DNA from 2 places in the Streptosporangium sp. NBC_01755 genome. Region 2 is predicted to be linked to the other one. Evidence: predicted binding sites of a transcription regulator. Region 2 holds the regulator's gene; the other holds the start of a gene.

Region 1 (3,412 bases), 1.1 Mb from region 2:
CCGGGCAGCCGGAGATCTTTCCTGAGGCGGTCGACATCCACCGCGGAGCCACGTTTCTTGATCGTCACATTGCCGGCCCCGCGCTCGCGGAGCGCCGCCCGCAGCCGCTTGAGCGAGAACGGCAGCGTCTCGTGGACCTCGTACCGCGACGCCCACGGCGTCGGCGCCGCGACATCGCCGGTGATGTAGGCGATCTGCGGGTCGAGCAGGTGCCCGCCGACCGACGCGGCGATCTCCGCGACCAGGTGGGCGCGGATCGCCGCGCCGTCAGGTTCGTAGATGTAGCGGCCCGCGGGGCCGGTGCCGGGGTCGCCGAGGGCGGGGTCGGGCGTCATCGTGGCGCCCGACGGCAGCATCGTGGCCCTGCGCGCCGTCTCGCCCGCCAGTGTGCCGCACCAGATCACGGCCTCCTTGACGTCGCCCCGGTAGGAGACCCACTCGGCCTCCGCGCCGGCGGGGACGAACTCGTACGGGATCCCGGGGGCGACCTTCAGGCAGGCGGCCCCGGCCCTGGCCACCATCTCCAGTACGGCGGGCCAGGCGGGCGAGTACCCCATCGGGTCGAAGGTCCTGCCCCGCGCCGTGCGGCGTGCGGGGTCGGCGAACAGGACGTCGAAGGCGGCCGGGTCCAGCAGGGAGGCGTCGGCGGCGCGGACCGAGACCCGGTCGCCGAAGCCCATGGCGTCCGCGTTGGCCGCCGCGATCGCGGCGGTGAGCGGATCGGCGTCGACCGCCTCGACGACACAGCCGGCCCTGGCCAGGGCGAGGAGGTCTCCGCCGATACCGCAGCAGACGTCGGCGACCCGTGAACCCGCCGGGACGCGCCGCGCCCGGTGGTCGGCGACCTCGCGGCGGGTGGCCTGCTCCAGACCGGGCCGGGTGAAGTACATGAGGCCGGCGTCGGCGCCGAACTTCTCCCTCGCGCGCAGCCTGAGTTCGGCCTGGGTGAGCGCAGCCGAGGTCAGGTCCGCATGGTAGATCTTTCTTAACCTTGTCACCGCCGCCACCGGGTCGTCGCCGATGGCCTCGGCCGCCGCGCCCAGCGCCTCCTGGCCGCGCGGGGTCAGAAGTTCGCGGAATGCGTCGAGATTCACACCACCCGACGCTACCGCCTTCGCCGTGGGGCTTTGCGAAGGGCTTCCACCTGGTTCGACGTTCGCCTGAAGCGCAGAAGGGCGCTTCGTGTTGACTGTCAAGCCCTCCTTGCATACTGTTCCGTATTGGCACTCTCCCGGTGAGAGTGCCAAATACATGCGACGAGGCAGGTCTGACACCCGCGACGGCAGACCGCTGGTCGCCTCTTCTAGATCATTCAAATCTGAAGGGGAGGTCCGACGTGACGACCGCCACCAAGGTTCCCGTTAAGCCGCTTGGCGACCGCATTGTGGTCCAGCCGCTTGAAGCCGAGCAGACCACCGCTTCCGGTCTGGTCATCCCGGACACCGCCAAGGAGAAGCCGCAGGAGGGCAAGGTCCTCGCGGTGGGTCCGGGCAACTGGGACGACGAGGGCGAGAAGCGGATTCCGCTCGACGTCAAGGAGGGCGACGTGGTCCTCTACAGCAAGTACGGCGGCACCGAGGTGAAGTACAACGGCGAGGAGTACCTCGTGCTCTCCGCCCGTGACGTGCTCGCCATCATCGAGAAGTAGTTCTCGCTTCACAAAGATGACGTATCGAGCCCCGGGTCGCGAGAGCGCCCGGGGCTTTGATGCGCCGACGTACTTATAGAGAGGATTGTCATGCCGAAGATCCTGTCGTTCGAGGAGGACGCGCGCCGAGCTCTCGAGCGCGGCGTGAACGCTCTCGCGGACGCGGTCAAGGTGACGCTGGGCCCGCGTGGCCGCAATGTCGTCATCGACAAGAAGTTCGGTGCGCCGACCATCACCAACGACGGTGTCACCATCGCCCGAGAGGTCGAGCTGGAGGCGCCGTACGAGAACATGGGCGCACAGCTGGCCAAGGAAGTGGCGACCAAGACCAACGACGTCGCCGGTGACGGCACCACCACCGCGACCGTCCTGGCCCAGGCCATGGTCCGCGAGGGCCTGCGCAACGTGGCCGCCGGAGCCCAGCCGCTCTCCCTCAAGCGCGGCATCGACATCGCGGCCAGGACCGTCAGCGACCGGCTGATCGAGTCGGCCCGCCCGGTCGAGGACAAGAAGGAGATCGCGAATGTGGCGACGATCTCCGCGCAGGACGCCAAGATCGGTGAGCTGATCGCCGAGGCGTTCGACAAGGTGGGCAAGGACGGTGTCATCACCGTCGAAGAGTCCAACAGCATGGGCCTGGAGCTCGAGTTCACCGAGGGTCTCCAGTTCGACAAGGGCTACCTGTCGCCCTACATGGTGACCGACCAGGAGCGCATGGAGGCGGTTCTTGAGGACCCCTACATCCTGATCACCCAGGGCAAGATCGCCTCGGTCGCCGACTTCCTGCCGCTGCTAGAGAAGATCGCGCAGACGAAGAAGGCCCTGCTGGTCATCGCCGAGGACGTCGAGGGCGAGGCCCTCGCGGTGCTCGTCACGAACAAGATCCGTGGCACCTTCACCTCCGTCGCCGTCAAGGCGCCGGGCTTCGGTGACCGCCGCAAGGCCATGCTGCAGGACATCGCCATCCTCACCGGTGGCCAGGTCGTCAGCGAGGAGATCGGCCTCAAGCTGGAGCACGTCGGCCTGGAGGTGCTGGGCACCGCCCGGCGCGTCGTCATCACCAAGGACTCCACCACCGTCGTCGACGGTGCCGGTGAGGCCTCGGCGATCGCCGACCGCGTCAAGGAGATCAAGCTCGCCATCGAGCAGTCCGACTCCGACTGGGACCGCGAGAAGCTCCAGGAGCGTCTCGCCAAGCTCTCCGGCGGCGTCTGCGTGCTGAAGGTCGGCGCGGCCACCGAGGTGGAGCTGAAGGAGAAGAAGCACCGCCTGGAGGACGCCATCTCGGCGACCCGCGCGGCGATCGAGGAGGGCATCGTCTCCGGCGGTGGCTCCGCGCTCGTCCACGTCTCCAAGGTCCTCGACGACCTGGGCCTGACCGGCGACGAGGCGACCGGTGTCGCCATCGTCCGTAAGGCGCTCGTCGAGCCCGCCCGCTGGATCGCGGAGAACGCCGGCCTCGAAGGCTACGTCGTGACGTCCAAGGTCTCCGAGCTGCCCGCCGGTCACGGCCTCAACGCCGCCACCGGCGAGTACGGCGACCTGATCGCCCAGGGTGTCATCGACCCGGTCAAGGTCACCCGCTCGGCCGTCCAGAACGCGGCCTCCATCGCAGGCATGCTGCTGACGACCGAGGTGCTCGTGGTGGACAAGCCCGAGGAGGAGGCTCCGGCCGCCGCCGGGGGCCACGGTCACGGCCACGGCCACTGATCCCTCACCGGTTCCGTACGGCTCGCGTCTCTCGGGAGACGCGAGCCGTACGCG
Region 2 (3,412 bases):
GACGGCGCAGTACCTGGACCCGGAGCGAATCCCTGCCCGCCTCGATCACCACGCACTCGGCGACGGAACCCGCCCCGTCTGTCAGGTCAAGCCGCTCCCCGGCCCGCAGCCGCCGTACGGCCGCCGCGTGACGCCCCTCGGGGCCGCCGAAGACGAACTCCGGCCTGACCAGGTCGGCGGGTTCGGCCAGGAAGACCGGAACGGTCATGGGCCGTCGGGGCGGGCCGTATCGTGGCGACACGACCGGGAACGGGCCGCGTTGCCGCGGCGCGGCCAGGAACGGACCGCGCCACGCCCACGCGACCCGGGGCGCTCCGGGTCAGCGGCCATTGAAGGCATCCCGCAGCCGGGAGAAGAAACTCTGCTGCCCGGGGGCGAACTTGCCGGGCGGGCGCTCCTCGCCGCGAAGCCTGGCGAGCTCCTTCAGGAGGTCCTCCTGGACCGTGTCGAGACGGGAGGGGGTCTCCACGTTCACATGGATCAGCAGGTCGCCGCGGCCGGTCTCGTTCAGGCGCTGCACGCCGCGGCCGTAGAGCGGGATCGTCTGCCCCGACTGCGTGCCGGGACGGATGTCCAGATCCTCGGCGCCATCGAGCGTCTCCATGGTCAGGATGGTGCCGAGCGCCGCCGCGGTCATCGGGATCTGCACCGTGCAGTGCAGGTCGTCGCCGCGCCGCTCGAAGATCTCGTGAGGGCGCTCGACGATCTCCAGGAACAGGTCGCCGGGCGGGCCGCCACCCGGGCCGATCTCGCCCTCGCCGGCGAGCTGGATGTGGGTGCCGTCCTCCACCCCGGCCGGGATGCGGACCTTGATGGTCCGCCGGGTGCGGACCCGGCCGTCGCCGGAGCACTCCTGGCAGGGGTGGCGGATGATCGACCCGAAGCCACCGCACTGGGGACAGGGCCGGGAGGTCATCACCTGACCGAGGAAGGAGCGGGTGACCTGGGAGACCTCGCCCCGGCCATGACACATGTCACAGGTGTCGGGGTGGGTGCCGGCGGCGGCGCCGGAGCCCGTGCAGACCTCGCAGACCACCGCGGTGTCGACGACCAGCTCGCGGGTCGTGCCGAAGCCCGACTCCCGCAGGTCGAGCTCGACCCGGATTGTGGCGTTGCGCCCGCGACGGGCGCGCGAGCGGGGGCCGCGGCCACCGCCGCCGGCCGCGCCGAAGAAGGCGTCCATGATGTCGCTGAACGGGAAGCCCGCGCCGAAGCCACCGGCCCCCGCACCACCCGAGGCGAACGGGTCGGCACCCATGTCGTACATCTGCCGCTTGCTGGAGTCGGACAGGACCTCGTAGGCCTGAGTGATCTCCTTGAAGCGCTCCTGAGTCTCAGGGTCGGGGTTGACGTCGGGATGCAGTTCGCGCGCCAGGCGTCGGTACGCCTTCTTGATCTCTTCCGCACTGGCGTCACGGCGCACCCCGAGGGTGCCGTAGTAGTCGCTCTTAGCCACTTTTCGTTGACCTCTTATGATGCAGCCAGGATCTGGCTGACGTAGCGTGCCACCGCGCGCACCGCGCCCATCGTGACCGGGTAGTCCATACGCGTCGGGCCCAGCACACCGAGCCGGGCCAGTTGCTTGTCCCCAGAACCGTATCCGGCGGCGACGATAGACGTGCCCTGGAGTCCGGTGTAGGGGTTCTCCGAGCCGATCCGCACGGTCAGCGCCGACAGGTCGGAGGTCTCACCGAGCAGTCGCATGAGCACGACCTGCTCTTCCAGAGCCTCCAGCACATCGCGGAGCCCGACGGTGAAGTCGGCTCCCGCAAGGTTGGCGGCCCCGGCAAAAACAATCTTTTCATCGTGCCTGTCCACCAGGGACTCCAGCAGCACCGACAGGATCGTGGCCGCGAGCGGCCGGTCCTCTGCGGGCAGCCGCTCAGGCAGGTCGGCGACCTTGTCGGGGACGCTGGTGAGCCCGCACCCGTCGAGGGAGGTGTTGAGCACCGCTCGCAGATGGGCCACACGCTGCTCGTCCGCGACGTCGGGCAGCTCGACGACGCGCTGCTCGACCCGGCCGGTGTTGGTGATGAGCACGAACATCAGCCGGCGCTCGTTCAGCGGCACCAGCTCGACGTGCCGGACCGTCGAATTGGTCAGCGTCGGGTACTGCACCACGGCGACCTGACGGGTGAGCTGGGCAAGCAGCCGCACCGTCCGCATGACGACGTCGTCGATGTCCACCGCACCCGCGAGAAAGCTCTCGATGGCCTTACGTTCCGCGCTCGAGAGGGGTTTCACCTGCGAGAGCCGGTCGACGAAGAGCCGGTAGCCCTTGTCCGTGGGCACCCGGCCGGCGCTGGTGTGAGGCTGGGCGATGTAGCCCTGCTCCTCCAGCACCGCCATGTCGTTGCGGATCGTCGCCGGGGACACCCCCAGACTGTGCCGATCCGCGAGGGCCTTGGAGCCCACCGGCTCGTTGGTGGACACGTAGTCCTCGACGATGGCGCGAAGCACGGCGAGCTTCCGGTCGTCGACCAACGTGGTCACCTCCCTGCCTGCGTTCAAATGGGAAACACGAGGCCTGGCACTCTGTGTTCCCGAGTGCCAAGTGTACGGCCCCCGTGCGGAAGGCGCGATAAGCAAGAGCTGCGGATGATGATGCCAAGCCTTTGGCAAGTCAACTGCTATCGCGCTTCAAGCGGCCCCCTGCACAATTCGTACATGTCCAACGATTTTGGTTCTTTTCCGGGCGACGCCCCCCGCGGCCCCGGTTACGGCTCCCCCCAGCAGCCGTATGGCCAGCAGTCCCACCAGGGCGGCCCCTCCTACGGTTACGCACCTCCCGGCTACGGCGCCCCGCAGGGACCGCCGCCCACCGGGAAGATCAAACCCGGTATCGGGTGGATCGTCGGCGTGTGGCTGCTCGCCCTGCTCAGCATCATCGTCGGCATCGGCGGCTTCGCCGGTGGCGTGCTGGGTGCGGTCAACAGCGCGGCACCGACGAAGACGTTCGCCCCCGGCGAAAACGCGACGGTCACGCTCAACCCGGCGGACAAGCCGGCCATCTACGTCTCCACCAGCGGACCCACCAACTTCGAGTGCACGCTGACGGGTGGCACCGGCACGCCCCGCCTGCAGAAGCCGACCATCCAGCAGACCGTATCGGGCTCCAACGGCGTCGTCTGGGAGATGGGCCTGCAGATCGGCGTGGACCAGGCAGGCGACTACCAGGTCACCTGTACCGCCGACCCCGCGGAGGGCACCACGTTCGGCGTGGGCCGCGAACTCGCCGCCGAATCACTGGTCGGCGGGACGGTCGCCCTGTTCGCAGTGCCCTCCGCCGGGATCCTGCTGGCCATCATCGTGACGATCGTCGTACTGGTGAAGCGGAGCAACGCCCGCAAGCGCCGGGCCGCCGCGTCGGCGGGGCAGTGGGGGCAGCCGGGACCCTACGGCAGGTGACGCC

The links. Region 2 encodes HrcA, which represses chaperone genes, less so after heat shock. Its sites were predicted from a motif close to TTGGCACTCTCNNNNNGAGAGTGCCAA; they were not measured.
Region 1: the regulator HrcA is predicted to act here: its motif matches at 1,221-1,247, upstream of groES (co-chaperone GroES).

The regions. Positions count from the first base shown of each region.
Region 1 covers NZ_CP109131.1:4,516,331-4,519,742, forward strand. The annotation lists gene OG884_RS21840 (class I SAM-dependent methyltransferase) at 1-1,094, opposite strand, end outside; gene groES (co-chaperone GroES) at 1,337-1,648, shown strand; gene groL (chaperonin GroEL) at 1,739-3,358, shown strand.
Region 2 covers NZ_CP109131.1:5,630,523-5,633,934, reverse strand. The annotation lists gene OG884_RS26900 (16S rRNA (uracil(1498)-N(3))-methyltransferase) at 1-208, opposite strand, end outside; gene dnaJ (molecular chaperone DnaJ) at 320-1,456, opposite strand; gene hrcA (heat-inducible transcriptional repressor HrcA) at 1,471-2,484, opposite strand; gene OG884_RS26885 (hypothetical protein) at 2,668-3,408, shown strand.